3 regions of the Janthinobacterium sp. GW821-FHT03C10 genome follow, and region 1 is predicted to be linked to each of the others. Evidence: predicted binding sites of a transcription regulator. Region 1 holds the regulator's gene; each other region holds the start of a gene.

Evidence for each region. The regulator HrcA, encoded in region 1, represses chaperone genes, less so after heat shock. The targets are predictions, from matches to a motif close to TTAGCACTCNNNNNNNNNGAGTGCTAA.
Region 2: groES (co-chaperone GroES) is a predicted target of HrcA. The motif match lies at 2,195-2,221, and genes of this name have one in related genera.
Region 3: rpoH (RNA polymerase sigma factor RpoH) is a predicted target of HrcA. The motif match lies at 4,299-4,325, and genes of this name have one in related genera.

What each region holds. Positions count from the first base shown of each region.
Region 1 is NZ_JBWKUN010000001.1:1,667,060-1,673,276, forward strand. It holds gene AC07VH_RS07180 (CaiB/BaiF CoA transferase family protein) at 1-769, shown strand, start outside; gene AC07VH_RS07185 (barstar family protein) at 883-1,209, opposite strand; gene dapB (4-hydroxy-tetrahydrodipicolinate reductase) at 1,218-2,027, opposite strand; gene AC07VH_RS07195 (outer membrane protein assembly factor BamE) at 2,047-2,676, opposite strand; gene fur (ferric iron uptake transcriptional regulator) at 2,872-3,303, shown strand; gene hrcA (heat-inducible transcriptional repressor HrcA) at 3,355-4,371, opposite strand; gene AC07VH_RS07210 (HAD family hydrolase) at 4,476-5,201, opposite strand; gene AC07VH_RS07215 (hypothetical protein) at 5,446-6,045, shown strand; gene AC07VH_RS07220 (hypothetical protein) at 6,087-6,217, shown strand, end outside.
Region 2 is NZ_JBWKUN010000006.1:85,423-91,639, forward strand. It holds gene AC07VH_RS20165 (EVE domain-containing protein) at 1-3, opposite strand, end outside; RNA gene ssrS (6S RNA) at 82-259, opposite strand; gene AC07VH_RS20175 (cell division protein ZapA) at 461-772, opposite strand; gene AC07VH_RS20180 (DUF904 domain-containing protein) at 772-1,062, opposite strand; gene AC07VH_RS20185 (hypothetical protein) at 1,192-1,938, opposite strand; gene groES (co-chaperone GroES) at 2,464-2,754, shown strand; gene groL (chaperonin GroEL) at 2,805-4,454, shown strand; gene AC07VH_RS20200 (hypothetical protein) at 4,676-5,146, shown strand; gene AC07VH_RS20205 (MFS transporter) at 5,147-6,217, opposite strand, start outside.
Region 3 is NZ_JBWKUN010000008.1:220,802-227,018, forward strand. It holds gene AC07VH_RS24660 (ABC transporter ATP-binding protein) at 1-30, opposite strand, end outside; gene AC07VH_RS24665 (ArsR/SmtB family transcription factor) at 27-725, opposite strand; gene AC07VH_RS24670 (cytochrome P450) at 802-1,908, shown strand; gene AC07VH_RS24675 (antibiotic biosynthesis monooxygenase family protein) at 1,905-2,252, shown strand; gene AC07VH_RS24680 (hypothetical protein) at 2,256-2,708, opposite strand; gene AC07VH_RS24685 (hypothetical protein) at 2,884-3,150, shown strand; gene rpoH (RNA polymerase sigma factor RpoH) at 3,240-4,133, opposite strand; gene ftsX (permease-like cell division protein FtsX) at 4,544-5,464, opposite strand; gene AC07VH_RS24700 (cell division ATP-binding protein FtsE) at 5,461-6,204, opposite strand; gene ftsY (signal recognition particle-docking protein FtsY) at 6,213-6,217, opposite strand, start outside.

The DNA of each region.
Region 1 (6,217 bases):
CATGGGCGGCCTGATGAGCATCACGGGCGTGCCCGATGGCCAGCCGGGCGCCGGACCGCAAAAAGTGGGTGTGGCGCAAACGGACATCCTGACGGGCCTGTACGCCACCATCGCCGTGCAGGCCGCATTGGCCGAACGCGAGCGCTCGGGCCTGGGCCAGCATATCGACCTGGCCCTGCTCGACGTGCAAGTGGCCGCGCTGGGCAACCAGGCCGCCAACTACTTGTGCGGGGGCAAGGTGCCGCAGCGCATGGGCAACGCGCATCCGAATATTGTTCCCTACCAGGACTTTCCCACGGCCGATGGCGACATGATTCTGGCGATCGGCAACGATGGACAGTTTTCGCGTTTTTGCGCCGTCGCCGGCCACCCGGAATGGGCGCAGGACGAACGCTTCGCCACCAACCCGCAGCGCGTGGCGCACCGGGCGGTGTTGATACCGTTGATGCGCCAGACCACGGTCATGCGCACGACGGCAGAGTGGATCAGCGCGTTCGAGGCGCAAGCCGTGCCGTGCGGCCCCGTCAACCGCATCGACCAGGTTTTTGCCGACCCGCAAGTGGTGGCGCGGGGCTTGAAAGTGGAGATGCCGCACCCGACGGCGGGCACGGTGGCGCTGGTGGCCAATCCCGTGCGCCTGTCCGGCTCGCCGGTGCAATACCGCTTGCCGCCGCCCTTGCTGGGGCAGCATACGAACGAGGTGCTGCAGCAGTGGCTGGGGTTGGACGGTGCAGAGATTGACGGCTTGCGTGAGCGCAAGGTGGTGTAAATGTTGGTCGTCTGGACGTAGGTCGGATTGGCGCTTGCGCGGAATCCGACTTGCACAGCCAACAATGTTGTCGGATTACGGCCCGCAGGGCCTAATCCGACCTACGATTCCATTCACTTGAGTACCAGCTTCAACGCCGGCTTCTCGCCATAATCGTCATAGCGTTCATTGATGCCGGCGATGCAAAACGTGATTTCTTCCAGTAAATCAGGCACTTGCGCCTTCATCGCGTCAGCGTCCTGCACCACGATGTCCAGCACTTCGTTCGGCTTCAAACGGAACTGCGTCATGTTTTCATCGTCGCGCAGGTAGCTGAGGCAATCGACCCAGGCATCCATGCTGTTGCCGTAGAACGCGGGGAAACCGAAGGCTTGCACGCATTGCGCGTGAAAGCTCGCTTCATCGGTGATGTCTTTTCCATTCAGGATGGCAGTGGCCATGGTCTTCCTCAGTTCTTCAGCGACAGCACGTCCTGCATGTCAAACAGGCCGGTCGGCTTGTCGGCCAGGAAACGCGCCGCGCGCAGGGCACCGTGGGCGTAGGTGACGCGGCTGCTCGACTTGTGGCTGATCTCGATGCGCTCGCCGATACCGGCAAACAGCACCGTATGGTCGCCGACGATATCGCCGCCGCGGATGGTGGCAAAGCCGATGGTCGACGGGTCGCGTTCGCCCGTCACGCCTTCGCGGCCGTACACGGCGCACTCCTTCAGGTCGCGGCCCAGGGCGCCGGCCACCACTTCACCCATTTGCAGGGCCGTGCCCGACGGCGCATCGACCTTGAAGCGGTGATGCGCTTCGATGATTTCGATGTCGTAGCCTTCGGACAGGCTTTTCGCGGCCAGTTCCAGCAATTTCATGGTGACATTCACGCCCACGCTCATGTTCGGCGCGAACATGATGGCCGTCTTTTCGGCGGCGGCGGCAATGGCGGCCTTGCCCGCGTCATCGAAACCGGTGGTGCCGATGATCATCTTGATGCCATGCTCGGCGCAATACGCCAGGTGCTGCAAAGTGCCTTCGGGACGGGTGAAGTCGATCAGGTAATCGGCATTGGCCAGGCCGGTGGCAAGGTCCGACTCGATCAGCACGCCGGCAGGCTTGCCGAGGAAAGCGGCGGCATCCTGGCCGACGGTCGGCGAGCCGACGCGGTCGAGGGCGCCGGTCAGCACGGCGTCGGGCGCATTGCTGACCGCTTCGATCAGGATATGGCCCATGCGGCCGCTGGCGCCAGCGATGGCGATTTTCAGTTCAGTCATTTTATTCTCTTACAGCAACTTATTTGGTGGGTTCGGCGGCAGGCGCAGGTGCTGGCTCGGCGGCAGGTGCCGGTGCAACGTCAGGCTTGCTCACAGGAATGGCAGGGGCGGCATCGGCCGGTACCGGCACGGCGCTTGGCGCCACGGGCGATGGCACGGCGGCGGCAGGCACGTCGGCCTTGGCGACCTTGGCGAAGGGCGACGGACCGGCGATACGGTCGATATATTCTTTCTCCGTCGGCAAGTTGCCGCCTTCGAAACGTTCAACCTTGCCATCCTTGCCGAAGTACACGACCACGCGGCTGCTGGTGGTTTCGCCACTGCCCCGGGCCAGACGGAATGGATAATCCCAGCGGTCGGCATGGAAGATATCGGTCAGCAGCGAGGTGCCGAGGACGAAACGCACTTGGTCGCGCGTCATGCCCACTTTCAACTGGGCCAGCATCTCTTCGGAGACAAAGTTGCCTTGTTGAATGTCTGGACGGTACGGCGAGAAAAACCACATGAATTTCTGCAGCGGCGTAATGGTGGTCGTCTGCGCTCCCTGTTCGGGGACCAGTTCCTTGCCTTCTTTTTGAGCAGCTGCCGGCTTTTCGCCAAGGATGCCACGGCTGGCGCAGCCGGACATGGCCAGCGCGACACAGACCATGCCTGCCACGACTGGTGCTCGAAATGAAAGACGGTGCCAGAGAGATGGCAATACAGCCGGGGTTACGCGCATAAATGACCTCAATTGGATGAACAAAACGCCAGGAGTGACCGGCCCGCCAAAAAATGCATATTTTGGCACTCCCCGACAAAACGCTATATGATAAAGCACCTGACCCACATACGAGCAACAAACATGAGTAACAATCCTAGTGATCTCAAGGCAAGCGGCCTGAAAGCCACCCTGCCACGGCTGAAGATACTCGATATCTTCCAGAGTAGCCCGGTACGCCACCTGACCGCGGAAGACGTCTACAAGATTCTGCTGGCCGACAATATGGATGTCGGTTTGGCAACTGTCTACCGCGTCCTCACGCAATTCGAACAGGCAGGCTTGCTCAACCGCAACCATTTTGAAACCGGCAAGGCGATTTTCGAACTCAACGAAGGCTCCCACCACGACCACCTGGTGTGCCTCGACTGTGGCCGGGTCGAAGAATTCTTCGACGAAGAAATCGAAATCCGCCAGCAAAAAGTGGCCGAAGAGCGCGGCTTCAAGATCGCCGAACACGCCCTGGCCATCTACGGCAACTGCACCAAGACAGCCTGCCCGCACAAAACAGCCTGACCCACGCCGGCCGCTCCCGCAAGGGGCCGACCGGCGCAGCATTGAACCGCATCAATGCTGGCTGAGCGCGCTCGACAGCAGCTTGGCCGTGATGTCGACGATCGGAATGACGCGCTCGTAAGCCATGCGCGTCGGTCCGATCACTCCCAAGGTTCCCACGATCTTGCCGTTGACTTCATACGGCGCCGTCACCACGCTCATCTCATCCATCGGCACCAGGTTCGATTCTCCGCCGATGAAAATCTGCACGCCCGTCGCCTTGCTCGACACGTCGAGCAGCTGCATCAAGCCCGTCTTTTGCTCGAACATGTCGAACATCTGGCGCAGCGAATGCATATTCGATGACAGATCGCTCACGCTGAGCAAGTTGCGCTCGCCGGAAATGACCATGTCGTCGCTATGGTCGGCCATCGCTTCGCTGCCCGCTTCCACGGCCGCCTGCATCAGGCTGCCCATATCGTCGCGCAACTGGCGCAATTCGCCCTGCAGGCGCACGCGCACGGCGTCGAAGGACAGGCCGCCGTAATTCTGGTTGATGTAATTGGCCGATTGCACCAATTGCGCCGGCGTATAGTCGGCTTCCGTCAGCAATAAACGGTTCTGCACATCCCCGCCGGGAGCGACGATGACGAGCAGGATGCGTTTTTCCGACAGGCGCAGGAATTCGATTTGCTGGAACACGGATTCGCGGCGCGGGCTGAGCACGACACCGGCGAACTGCGACAGCGACGATAGCATCTGCGCCGCGTTGGCGATGGTTTTTTGCGGCTGCGGCGTCTGCAGGCGCATGCGCGATTCCACCAGGTGCTCGTCCAGGTGCCGGACGGTCAGCAGGGTGTCGACAAAGATGCGGTAGCCGCGCGGCGTGGGGATGCGTCCGGCCGAAGTATGGGGACTGGAGACATAACCGAGCTCTTCCAGGTCGGCCATGATGTTGCGGATCGTGGCCGGCGACAGGTCGAGGCCGGAAATTTTCGACAAGGCGCGCGAACCGACCGGCAGGCCGTCGGCGATATATCGCTCGACCAGGGCTTTCAGCAGTGTTTGGGCACGTGTATCGAGTTGCATGGTGTTTTAGGTAAGCAAATAATCTTTATTAAGCAAGCGGCAGCGAAAGCGGCCGAACCTGCATCAACAGCGCCTATTATGCACGTTCGCCCGGCCAGCGGCGATCAATCTTCCAGTTGCCCCTGCAGCCACAGCAGCAATTCATCAAAGTTGGCGCAGATGGCGTCGGGCTGCACGCCGGCGGCCAGGTGGGCGTCGCTGCCCTTGCGGTTCATCCACACGGCACGCATGCCCGCCCCTTGCGCCCCCGTCACGTCGAAATACAGATCGTCGCCCACATACACGGCTTCATGGGGCGCCACGCCCAGCGCCGCGCAAGCGGCCAGGAAGATGCTGGCATCGGGCTTGGCCACGCCAAAATCGCTGGCGGCAATCGACACCTTGAAATGCTGCGCCAGTCCGATAATTTCAAGGTCCGCATTGCCATTCGAGATGGAGCCGAGCAGCAGGCGCTGGCGCATCCAGACCAGGCCCGGCAAGACATCGTCATACGGCTGGACCCGATGGCGCGCGGCCAGGAACTGCGCGATGGCGCCGTCGACCAGGGCGGCATCCTCGCCAGCGGCCTCGAAGGCGGTCAGCAGGCCCGCGCGGCGCAACTCGATCAGATTGCCATGGAAATGCGGTTGTTCCTTGAGCATGGCCAGGCGGTGCTGGCGCAACAGCTCGATGGAAAACTGCTGCGCCACCTTGGGCGCATGCGTGGCCAGCCAGTCGTGCAGCAGGGTTTCGGCGGCGGCAATCACGGGCGCGATGGGCCACAAGGTATCGTCGAGGTCGAACAGGATGGCCTTGGGCGGCACGGCAGGTTTTACAGGAGCAAGGGACATGGGACTCACGGTGGATGCCGCGCCACAGTGCGCAGCCTGCATCTATTGTCGCATTGATCGACGCCGCCAGCATGGCGGCGCCCCCATGAAATGGGGCCGGGCCAGCGCTTCCCGGCGAAAAATTGTTACAGGGTGATACAAGGCAAGATCATCCGGCTTGCCAGATAGACTAAAATAGGCGCCATTCCAATGCGGCGCCAGCGTCCGCGTTGCGCTACCCAACCTAATTCGTTTTGGAGAATGTATGAAAAATTTGTACCTGCGCTCGATGCTGGCGGCGGCTTGCGCCGTCACATTGGCGGCCTGCGGCGGCAGCGGCGGCAACCTGTATCTGAGCGGCCAAGTCTCCAATCTGGCAAAAGATGGCCTGATTCTGCTGAATGATGGCGAACGCCTGCCTGTCGCCTCAGGCCAGACCTCCTTTGTTTTCACCAAGCTGGTCAGCACCGATGACCGCTACGACATCACCATTGCGCAACAGCCAAAGGGCGCCGTCTGCACTATTACCAATGGCGTCGGCAAGGCATCGAGCTATACCGTGACCACGGCCTTCGTGAGCTGCGTGACCAACTCCTACCCGCTGAGCGGCACCATCACGGGCCTGACCGCCGACGGCTTGACCCTGGCCATCGGCAATACCACCACCAGCCCGCTGAAAGGCAGCACCAGCTATACGTTCCCGAATGTCAATGACGGCATCGCCTACAATATTTCCATCGCGACGTATCCAACGGGCCAGACGTGCAGTTTCGTGGGTTCTGCCAGCGCCAACGGCCGCGACGTCGTCGGCACCATGGGTTCAGCCGCCACGACCGGCGCCACACTGAACTGCACGGCGCTGTAAGCCACGCGATTCGTCACCACTATATTGGATTGGAGAAATACATGAAGTTATCCTGCCTGCGCCACCCTGTCGCCGCGCTGCTGTTGACCCTGGGACTGGCTGCTTGCGGCGGCAAGGCCTCGTATGATGTCAGCGGCACCATCAGCAACTTGAACACCAACGGCCTGGTCCT
Region 2 (6,217 bases), on a different contig from region 1:
CATGCAGACTCCGTGTGAAAGCGACAGACGTAAAAAAACGGTTGCGCAGGATGCGGCAACCGTTTTCGGTGGTGATGCAAATTGGGCCCCGCCTGTGCCGCTATGCCGGCATCCCGAACCAAACGGTTCAAGGTGGTCACGTTAGTTCAATTTCGGGTTCGTCGAACGAGCGACGCTCACTCCCATCAAACAAAATTCGCAACCGATGCGCATAAATGGTTCAAGGAATATATGGCAATCGCGAACACCGCAGGGTAGACCCAAGTTTACTCCTTTGATCGCGCATCGCAAAGACAAATCGTAGCGTGTCCGCTTAAAATCCAATTAATAACACTGAACAAAACCGTAGCGAGCGGCGATGAATTGTGGCCAAGAAGCGCAGCTGTGCTTGCACGGGGCCGCCGAGGCAGCGAGCATCGCAGGCCGCAAGTCGCGACGCGCGGTAGGTTTGGTTCGGTGTTTAAAAAAGGTTTTCCTGGGGCGTCAGTGCGCTGTCCAGTACCGTGTGCATGGCCGAGATCTTTTGCTTCACTTCCAGGATCGTCAGTTCCGACAGCGGACCTTGCGGCGATTTCACGGAAAGGAATTCCGCGGCCACGCCCAGGGCGGCCAGCACGGCGATGCGGTCGTTGCCCTTGACCTTGCCCGCGTCGCGGATGGCTTTCATTTTGCTATCGAGATAGATCGCCGCTTCGCGCAGCGCGCGCTCTTCGCCGTCGCGGCACACCATGCTGTAGGACTGGCCCATGATATTGACATCGACACGCGGCATTACGCTTCCTTCTCGTTCTCGGCAATATAGGCGCCCGCCTCCGAAGCGGCCTGCTCCAGGCCGGCTTGCACCAGTTCGGGAATTTTTTCCAGCAACGCCTCGACCCGCTCCTGCGCCTCGCGCATGCGTTGCACATACAGGGCGTTCTCGGCGGCCAGCGCGGCATTGTCCTTGCGCAATTGCGCGTTTTCACGGCGCAGCGCATGGGTCATTTCGGCCAGCAGGCCTATTTTGTCGGATAATTCGTTGAATTCGGAAATCATCCCGCCACTATAGGGCGGACGCTCCATGGGCGTCAATCGAATCACGCCGCTGTCACACATATTTACATCAATGCAGGTCAGTTGCCGTGAAATACACGCTTTTTCCGGTGCTTTTCGCCATCTGCACGCATCCGCCGGCGCCGCGATGGCAGCGTTTTACTCGTCGACGTAATCGGGTTCGATATCGAGACCGCCATAGCGGTTTTCGCAAGAGCGGCGCACCAGCGTCTGTTGTCCGCCCTTGCCGTCAAGCACCATCGTCAAGTCGCGGCAAGTACGGTGGTAGCTGCCAGGTTTGGCGTCCGTCCGCGAGGGCGTCAAGCGCACTGCCAGCGGCGCCGCATTACCCAAGCCTTTGTTGCTCCACTGGCGCGTCTTGCCATCCTCTTCATCTTTCAAGGTACGCACGGCGGCCGTCAGCAAGGCTTGTTTTTCCTTGGCATTCAGCTTGGCGATGGTCACGTCGGACAGGAAGGGCGGATACACGACGGGTGCCGGATCCTTGCCCTGCACATCCCAACGGCCGCTGTTCTGCGAACAGGTGCGGCGGCTCAGGTCCTGCGACTTGTCGCCCGCCGTGACGACGAATTTCAGGTCGCGGCAGATGTGCGCCTTCAGGCTGTGTTCCGTCATGCCGGAGTTGCTGAAGTTATACGTGACCTTCACCCGCACACCGCTGTCGCCGCCGTTGTCCCACACATGGGCTTGCTGGTCGTCGTCGTCCTTGTTGAGGTCATTGAACAGCTCGTTGAGCAGCATTTCCTTTTCCAGCGGCGTCAAGGTGGCCACGGTGATCTCGTCGAGCATGGTGGGTGTTTGCGCGGCGGCATTGCTCAGGCAGGCGAGGCCGACGAGGGCGGCACCGAGCAGGCGCCGGGCGGGACGGGAAAGAGTCGATGGCATGGTGTGCTTTCTGGTACAGGGGGAATATTGATATGCAATTGCAATCATCTTATCAAAGTCCATAGCAAAACTCTGTTTCCCGTGCGTACAGGAACGCCCTTCGCCTGACGGGCATGCTAGAGTCGCGCCTGTTGCTGACGCCCGGGAACGAGGCTTGCGTTTGCGCAAACCCTGCGTAGATGCAGGCTGCGCAGAACGTCTAAGCTTATCTTCCCGGAGAATAAGCCCTTGAATAAGCCCCCTACCGTCCCTATAATTAGCACTCGTTAGTAGAGAGTGCTAACAAACTCTTTCGTAGCAATCCTCAGGACATGATGGTGCATGCCGGGCAACAGCAGGGAACGCTACGCGGCGGGCGACGCCGCGATGCCACCCCTGCCTAGCGCCGGCATGCACCCGATGCCATGGGGTTTGCTTGACCGTTGCGGGCTGCTTTCAACGGCGGTCACTGACTGCACGCCTGGCGCTGTGCCAGGCATGTATTCATTTAGCAACACCTATCCATTGAACTTTAAGGAGTTTTGTATGAATCTGCGCCCATTGAACGATCGCGTCATCGTCAAACGCCTCGACCAGGAAACCAAGACTGCGTCCGGCCTCATCATTCCTGATGCAGCTGCTGAAAAACCGGATCAAGGCGAAGTCCTTGCCGTAGGCAATGGCAAGATTCTCGACGACGGCAAAGTCCGTCCTCTGGATGTCAAGGTAGGCGACCGCGTCCTGTTCGGCAAGTACGCCGGCCAAACCGTCAAAGTTGACGGCGATGAGCTGCTGGTCATGCGCGAAGAAGACATCATGGCGATCGTCGTCAAGTAATTGTTTCCACGTTGTAGACAGATACATCCCGAAACTCAGGAGAATTGAACATGGCAGCTAAAGAAGTAGTATTCGGCGACGCAGCGCGCGCCAAGATGGTCGAAGGCGTCAACATCCTCGCCAACGCAGTCAAAGTCACCTTGGGCCCGAAAGGCCGCAACGTCGTGCTGGAGCGCTCGTTCGGCGCCCCTACCGTCACCAAGGATGGTGTGTCGGTAGCGAAAGAAGTTGAACTCAAAGACAAGCTCATGAACATGGGCGCGCAAATGGTCAAGGAAGTTGCTTCCCGCACCAGCGACAACGCCGGCGACGGCACCACCACCGCGACCGTGCTGGCCCAAGCCATCGTGCGCGAAGGCATGAAGTTCGTTGCCGCCGGCATGAACCCGATGGACCTGAAGCGCGGTATCGACAAAGCTGTTGCAGCGACCGTCGAAGAACTGGCGAAAATCGCCCGTCCTTGCACCACGACCAAGGAAATCGCCCAAGTCGGTTCGATCTCGGCCAACTCGGATGCATCGATCGGCGAGCGTATCGCTGAAGCGATGGAAAAAGTCGGCAAAGAAGGCGTGATCACGGTTGAAGACGGCAAGTCGCTGAACGACGAGCTGGACATCGTTGAAGGCATGCAGTTCGACCGCGGCTACCTGTCGCCATACTTCATCAACAACCCAGAGAAGCAAGTTGCCGTCCTGGACAGCCCATTCGTCCTGCTGTGCGACAAGAAAATCTCGAACATCCGTGACCTGCTGCCGGTACTGGAACAAGTCGCCAAGGCTGGCCGTCCACTGCTGATCATCGCGGAAGACATCGAAGGCGAAGCGCTGGCCACCCTGGTGGTGAACAACATCCGCGGCATCCTGAAAACCTGCGCAGTGAAAGCACCTGGCTTCGGCGACCGCCGCAAAGCCATGCTGGAAGACATCGCTGTCCTGACGGGCGGCCAGGTGATCGCTGAAGAAGTCGGCCTGACCCTGGAAAAAGTGACCCTGGCCGAACTGGGCCAGGCGAAACGCATCGAAGTGGGCAAGGAAAACACCATCGTCATCGATGGCGCCGGCGAAGCCGCATCGATCGAAGCACGCGTGAAACAAGTGCGTGTACAGATCGAAGAAGCGAGCTCGGACTACGACCGTGAAAAACTGCAAGAGCGCGTCGCCAAACTGGCTGGCGGCGTTGCCGTGATCAAGGTTGGCGCAGCCACCGAAGTCGAAATGAAAGAGAAGAAAGCCCGCGTTGAAGATGCACTGCACGCCACGCGCGCTGCCGTGGAAGAAGGCATCGTGCCAGGCGGCGGCGTAGCCCTGCTGCGCGCACGCGCCAACATCACGGTCAAGGGCGACAATGCTGACCAGGACGCCGGTATCAAGATCGTCCTGCGCGCAATGGAAGAGCCGCTGCGCATGATCGTGCAAAACGCCGGCGAAGAAGCTTCGGTCGTCGTGGCAGCCGTACTGGCTGGCACGGGCAACTACGGCTACAACGCTGCCAACGGCACGTATGGCGACATGGTGGAAATGGGCGTTCTGGACCCAGCCAAAGTGACCCGTTCGGCGCTGCAAAACGCCGCTTCGATCGCTTCGCTGATGCTGACGACCGACTGCATGGTCTGCGAAATCGCTGACGACAAGGCAGCCGGCGGCATGGGCGGCGGCATGGGTGGTATGGGCGGCATGGGCGGCATGGACGGCATGATGTAATGTCCGGCGGCCTGTCGCGCAGGCGACGGCGCGACAGACCGCATACGCCGGGACAGGACAGGCAGACCAAAAGCTGCCAGCGCCTGCCCGGCAGCCCCGAGAGCCATCTTCTACGGAAGGTGGCTTTTTTTCGCCTGGCTTTTTAGAAATTTCAACGATTGCCCACCTGCACGTTTTGCTTTAGCATGGCCGCCATCGTCCCTCATTCTCACGCCACCATCATGCCGCCACGCGCCTCTTCTTCCAAAACCACCATCATCGCCGGCATCCTGGCCGGCTTGCTGGCCGCCGGGCTCGGCGCTTTCTACCTGCACCAGCAGGCCGCACCGCACGGCACCAATACCCCGGCCGCCAGCAGCCCGGCGCCGGAGCAGAGCGCGCGCGCCGTCGATGCGCTGATGGCATTGCCGGAGATCAAGGCCTGGTCGGCGCATATCGAAAAGGCGTCCGGCGGCCGCGCCCACGGCGCCGTGATGGAAACGTCGCCCGATGCGCGCCTCATCGATGGCAAGCCCTACTATGACCTGAACTTCGTGGAAAACACGCCGGACGCGGCGCACCGCTGGGAGAGTTTCGTCGTTTCCCAGGATGGCAAGCGCATCCTCGTCGACGACGTCGTCAGCGGTGAGCTGATCAGCCTGGAACAATGGCGCAAGGACAATGCGCCCATGCAGCGCATCGCCACCCAATAACTACCTGCGCGGGGCCCCCTGCGGCGCCGCGCCGCGCACGCGCGCCACCCACCACACCGTCCACAGCGACAAGCCCGCCGCCAGCCAGCCATTGATGCCATAGCCGCTGATGTGGCCGGCCGCATCCGCCTGCAGTGTCAGGCCGCCCAGCCAGGCGCCCAGGCCGCTGCCAAAACTTTGCAGGGCTGAATTGGCGCTGAGAAACGCGCCCCGCTTGTGCGGTTCCGGTATCGTCGTCAGCAGCGCCTGCAGCGGTACCATGCGGCCCGAGACGAGGGCCATAAAGAAGGGAAACGCCAGCATCAGCGCCAGCAGCGGCAGCTGGGGCAAGTGCGTCATGAACAGCAGCGGCGCGATCGACAGCAAGGACACCCAGCGGAACACCTGCTGCTTGCCGGCCCGGTCCGCCCAGCGGCCGATCAGGCGCGCCGTGAAGGTCGTGGCGCAGCCGCCCGCCAGGTAGACCCAGGTGACGTCGGCCGGCGCCAGCCCCATATTGCCCACCAGCACGGGCGAAATGAAGGGAATGACCAGCATGCCGGCCGTCATATTGACAATGGACAAGGAAAACGCTTGCAGGTGGCGCCGGTCCCGGAACAGCGCCAGCAGGTTCGGCAGCACCTGGCGCAGCGGCGTGGGAGCGGCGCCCATGTGCGCCGTCAGCGATGGCAGCACGCGCGCCGCGCCCAGCCAGACCAGCAGCGACAGCGCGACCAGCAGGAAAAACGGCGAAGCCCAGCCAAAGTGCGCGGCCAGCACCACGCCGATGGGCACGCCGCCCACGGCCGCCATGGCAAACGAAGTCATGACGACGCCCGTGGCCGCGCCGCGCCGCTCGGCGGGAATCACGTCGCCGATGATGGCCATGACGATGGCGCCCAGCACGCCGCCCGTCAGCCCGGCAAAGGCGCGCGACCACAGCAGCACATGGAAGTTCGGCGCCAGCGCGCAAGCGAGGTTCGACACGGTGAACAGGCAAAACATGGTCAACAGCAGCTTCTTGCGGTCGAAGCGGTCGATATACGTGGCCGCCAGCAAGCCGGACAGTCCCGCGCACCAGGCGTAGGCCGA
Region 3 (6,217 bases), on a different contig from region 1:
GTGTTTGGACAAACCTTCGAAGGCGATCATGTTGCACCCAGGGCCGCCAGCAGGCGCCGCTCGCCGTCCGGTGCGATGCGCAGGGCACGGCTGTCGAGTTCGCGCTCGGCCCAGCGCCGGCGCAGGGCCAGCTGCAGCAGCGCCGCCCCCAGCGCGCCACCCACGTGGGCGCGCCGTTCGCTCCAGTCCAGGCAGGCACAGGCGAAGCGGCGGCGCTGGCGCTGCAGTTGCGGCACGTCGATACCCAGCGCCGCCATGCCGGCTGCGCCCGCTTCCGACAGGCGATATTCGCCTTCGCCGCCATCGTCGAGCAGCCAGCCTTGCGCGCGCAACTGGTCGTGCATGGCGACGGCGACCGTGCCGGCCATGTGGTCGTAGCAGGTGCGCGCATGGCGCAAGCGGTCCGGCGTGGTGGGCGTAAAGGGTGTTGCGGGCACGCCGGCCACCACCAGCAGCGCTTCCAGCGCCCGCGCCACCTCCACGCCGGCCAGGCGGTAATAGCGGTGCTTGCCCTGCGCCAGCATCGACAGCAAGCCATCCTCGCGCAAGCGGCTCAGATGGGCGCTGGCCGTCGAGGCGCCCACCTCGGCCAAGGTGGACAATTCCGTGGCTGTGCGCGCATGGCAATCGAGCAGGCTGCACAGCATGCGCGCGCGCGCCGGTTCGGCGATGGCGCCGGCCAGTTGCGCCAGGCCCATGTCGGCCGAGGGAAGCTTGTCATCCATGATTCGTCCGTGGGCGAAGTGTTGTGGTGGAAGGACCAGCATACTCGTGTCCCCACATCACTGCAATGGAATGCGCATGCCGCCCGCCGACCCTTTTTCCGCCGTCACCCACGCGGCGCCGTATGACTACTATCGCCGCCTGGCGGAAGGCCCGCCGCTGCGCTTCGAGGCGTCGCTCGATTGCTGGCTGGCGACGGGAGCCGTTGGCGTGCACGCCGTCCTCGAGCATCCCGCTTGCCGTGTACGCCCGGCCGGCCAGCCGGTACCGGATACGCTGGCAGGCACGCCGTGCGGCGCGATTTTTGCCGAACTGGTGCGCATGAACGAGGGCGAACGGCATGCCGTGCCGAAACAGGTGCTGGCGCGGGCGCTGGGCCAGGTGGACCTGGCGTGCTTGCATGGACGGGTGATGCAGATTGCCGGCGACCGCGTTCCCGGCAGCGCCGCACAGCTGAACGAAGCGATTTTTGAGCTGCCCCTGTTCGCCATGGCGGACTTGCTGGGCTTTGCGCCAGCGCAATGGCCGGCGCTGGCCGCCTGGACGCGCGACTTTGTCGCCTGTTTGTCGCCGCTGAGCAATGGAAAACAACTGGCCGGCGCGCAGCAAGCAGCCGATGCTCTGTTGCAAAGTTTTAGCGTGTTGCTGCGCGAGGGACAGGCGTTGCCCGGCAGCTTGCTGGCCGCTATCGTGACAGAGGCGGATGCCAGGGGCTGGCCGGCATCGGGCGGCGTGCTGGCCAACCTTGTGGGCTTGCTGTCGCAGACCTGCGACGCCACGGCCGGCTTGCTGGGCAATGCCGTCGTGGCCTTGCGCGCGCAGCCGGCCTTGCACGCGCAACTGCGCGCCGCGCCCGAGCGATGGCCGGCCCTGCTGCGCGAGGTCAGCCTGCATGATCCCGCGATCCACAACACGCGCCGCTACACGGCCGATGCCGTGGAACTGCACGGCGTACGCGTGCCGGCCGGGCAGATGATCGTCGTCGTGCTGGCCGGCGCCGGCCATGCGGAGGCAGGCTTTGGCCATGGCCGCCACGCCTGCCCGGGCCAGTCCATCGCGCAGAGCATCGCCACGGCTTGTTTGCAGGCGTGGGCCGGTGCATTGGAAGGCATGCCGCTGGCCTGGTCGTACCGGCCTTCGCAGAATGCCCGCATCCCTGTCTTCAGCGCTGGAGAAATAGCATGATCGCCGTGATTTTTGAAGTCTGGCCCAGCGCGGAAGGGCGCCGGCAGTATCTGGACCTGGCCGCCGCGCTGCGTCCCCTGCTCGATGAAGTGGACGGTTTCATTTCCATCGAGCGCTTCAGCAGCCTGAGCGATCCAGGCAAACTGCTGTCGCTGTCCTTCTTTCGCGACGAAGCGGCGCTGGCGCAGTGGCGGCAGCTGGAAGCGCACCGCGCGGCGCAGTCGGCCGGCCGGCACGGCGTGTTCGACGACTACCGGCTGCGCATCGCCGGCGTGGTGCGCGATTACGGCATGCTGGAGCGGCAACAGGCGCCGATCGACAGCCGCCAGCGCCACGATGCCTGACGCTTAGCGGGGCAGGGCGCCCTGCGTGATTTTCACCTTGACCCGGTAGGTGGGCGCGGCCGCGTTGAGGGCCGGCGGCGTGGCCGGATCGACGTCGAGCAGGGTGAACGTCAGGTGGTTGACGGTCACGGAGCTGGCGGCGCCGGGCATGGACTCGGACAAGACGATATCGGTGGCGCCCGCGCTGTTGAGCAAACTGAAACTGTAGCTGACGTAGCCTTTCCACACGCACACGGCGCCCTTGCGGCAGCGGCTGTCGTTGACGCGCTCGAGTTTCAGGGTATCGGTGGCCGTGATGGCGACCTGTTCGCCCGGCGAGAGCACGTGGGTGACGCTGCGCGGCGTGTTTTCCGCGTCGCCTGCGCTGCCGGCCGCGCCGCAGCCCGCCAGCACGGCCAGGCAGGCGATGAACAGGGGGAGCAACCACGTTCGGTACGATGGATGTAGGTAGTGCATGCTTTTCCTTTCAGTTGGAGCATCCCCTGCGTGGCGTCCACGCATGGAGGAGTAATAATAGCAAAATGATATTTTTGGGGCGCACCATTGGCGCGCTGCGGAGGAATTGACGCGCCGGCCACGCGGCGCGCCGATTACTGCGTAGAATGGCTGTTTTGAAAATCAGGAAACAACCATGAAAAAAACCGACCTGGCCAAAAGCGATGCCAAGAAACTGATGGGAAAGATGAATGTTCCCGGCGCCGGTGCATTCGGTAAGGAAGCGGTGGTCGTCGACCGCCGCGAGCAGCGCAAGCGCGATCAGGCCCTGGGCCTGGTGCCGTTCGCCGTCAAGCTGAACAGCGATCTGGTGTTGCAATTGCAGACCCTGGCCAAGGAACGCGGCGCGGATCTGAATGAATTGGTCGCCGAGCTGATCACCAAGGGCTTGGCTGCAGCATAAGGGCTGACAATGTTTATCTGTTGATAAATATCATTTAGAAGACTAAAAGGCGCCTTGCGGCGCCTTTTGCATTGCGGCATGGCTTTCGATTACACGTAGGCCGCCAGGGCGCCCTTCATTTTCTTCAGCGCCGCCACTTCGATCTGGCGGATGCGCTCGGCCGATACGCCGAACTCTTCCGCCAAGGCGTGCAGGGTGGCGCCGGAACCGTCGTCGTTGGCCAGCCAGCGCGCTTCGATGATGCGGCGCGAACGGGCATCGAGCTTGCTCAAGGCCGTTTCCAGGCCTTCCGATTGCAGGCGCGTCACTTGTTCCGCTTCCAGCACCTTGGTCGGCTCGCTTTGCTCCGACGACAGGTAGGCGATCGGCGAAAACTTGTCGTCTTCATCGTCGGTCGGCGATTCCAGCGCGATGTCGCGGCCGCTCAAGCGCGTTTCCATCTCGATCACTTCTTCGCGCTTCACGTCGAGCAGCTTGGCCAGCGCATCGATCTGCTTCGGCGTCATCGCGTCCAGACCCGTCTTGTGGCTGCGCAGATTGAAGAACAGCTTGCGCTGCGCCTTCGTCGTTGCGACCTTGACCAGGCGCCAGTTTTTCAGGATGTACTCATGCATCTCGGCTTTCACCCAGTGCATGGCGTACGACACCAGGCGCACGCCCTGGTCCGGATCGAAACGTTTCACGGCTTTCATCAAGCCGATATTGCCTTCCTGAATCAGGTCGGCGTGCGGCAAGCCATAGCCCAGATAGCCGCGGGCAATCGAGACCACCAGGCGCAGGTGCGACAGCACCAGCTCTTGCGCGGCGGCCAGGTCATTTTTTTCGCGCAAGCGTTTCGCCAGCGAAATTTCTTCGTCGTGGGTCAACATGGGCAGACGGTTCACGGCCGAGATATAGGCGTCGATATTGCCCAGATTGCCAGTGAACCCGAGGCCCAGCGCATTACTTTTGGTCGGAACCAATGCGGATGTTGCGGACATCATAGTCATGTTTTCTCCCTCGTAGTCTTGCTGTGTTCCAGTTGGCCACATCACACGACGTGGCCTTATCGTCTGTTCTGTTTTGCGTATTCGGTCTTGCACTTTGCAGACCGCGGCACCATCTTCATCTGGCGTCCATGGCGGTTCTGCTGTTGGTATGTCCCTATATTAGCACTCTCTGCCTGAGAGTGCCAATCAGCACATTTAATCGTCCTGATAGCCTAAATGCTATGGTGATTTAATGCTTGATATATATCTCTGAATAGCGCGATATAGCGCTTTACGACAACGTAGCCAGTCTACGGCCTCTGGCTGAAGCGAACCTTAAGAATACTTGCTTAATATCAAGATAACAGCAGATGGGGATGGTGAGGCGCATGGCGGCACCGCAGGCGCCGCCATGGAAAGGAAGGTCAGTTCAGGCGCGCCAGGTGGCGCTGCACGCAGAGGAAGGCGCCGATCAGGCCAAGGCCGGCGCTGACGGCCAGCAAGCCGGCCATCGGCAGCGGCGCCAGCGGCACCAGCTGGAATTCGGACGCGTACAGGCGCGCAAACTCGGCAATTGCGGTATTCAGCGGCTGCAAGGCCAGCGCCACGGCGCCCAGCGCCAGCGCACCGGCGCACAGGCCCAGCAGGGCGCCAGTGTAATAGAAGGGGCGGTGGATGAAAGTATCGGTGGCGCCGATCAGTTTCGAGATGCTGATTTCATCGCGCTGCTGCATCACCTGCAGGCGGATGGTATTGAAGACCACGGCGATCACGGCCACGCCCAGGGTGATCGCCAGCAACAGCAGCACCAGGCGCAGCACGCCCAGCAGGGCCGCCAGTCGCTTGACCCAGGCCGAATCGACTTGCGCCGATTCCACGCCTGGCAAGTGGCGCAATTGTTCCGCCACGGCATCGACGTCCTGCGCCTCGCTGGCGCTGCTGAAGGCGTCCAGTTTCAGTACATAGCTGTCGGGCAGGGGATTGTCGCCCAGGGTGCTCAGCACGTCGGCCAGGCCGTTCTTGTTCTTCAGCGTGTCGAGCGCCTGTTCGCGCGGGATGAAGACGATCTTCGCCTTTTGCTCGCCGACGATCTTGCGCATGGCGCTGGCCAGGGCCACGGCTTGCTCGCGCGGCGTGTCGATCTTCAGGAAGACGCTGATTTCCGGGTCGACCGACATCTGTTCCGACATGGGACGCACATTGTCGAGCATGGTCAAGCCGGCGAACGGCAGCGACAGGGCGATGGCGACGACGAGCACGTTCAAGAGAAAGCCGCCCGGCGACTTGCGCAAGTGAATCAGCGCCGAACCGAGCGCGAAGCGGTGTTGACGGAACCAGCCTCTCATGCCTGTTCTCCCTGCGCGTCGTCCGCATCGGGGGCGGGCGCAAAATCGGGGTCGGGCGGGGCGAAGACGGGCGCCTGCGTGGCCTTGTCGATGGCGACCAGCTGGCCGTTCTTCAGGTGGATCACGCGGGCGGCGGCGTCGAGCATCTGTTCGTCATGGCTGGAAATGAGGCAGGTCACGCCCACCGAGTGGAATGCTTTGAGGGCGTCGAGCACCTTGTTGGCGCTGGCGCGGTCCAGGTTGGCCGTCGGTTCGTCGGCCAGGATGATCTGCGGCCGGTTGACGATGGCGCGCGCGATGGAGACGCGCTGCTGTTCGCCGCCCGACAGCGACAGCGGGCGCGCCATGGCACGGTCCAGCAGTCCCACCTTGTCGAGCGCGGCGCGCGCGCGCTGCTCGGCCGCCACTTTGTGCGCGCCGACGACGAGCAGCGGCAGCATGACGTTGGCCAGGATGGAGCGGTCGTTCAGCAATTTTTGCTGCTGGAAGATCAGGCCCATGTTGCGGCGCAGAAAGGGCACGCCGGCCGGCTTGATCTTTGCCATGTCCTGGCCATTGACGATCAGCTTGCCCGACGTGGGCCGTTCCATGGCGGCGATCATCTTCAGCAAGGTGGACTTGCCGGCGCCGGACGGGCCGGCCAGGAAGACCAGCTCGCCTTTGGCAATATTGAGCGAAATGTCGCTGAGCGCCACGGCGTCGGCGGAGTATTGCTTGGAGACGTGCTGAAATTCAATCATGTATGGGCTTATC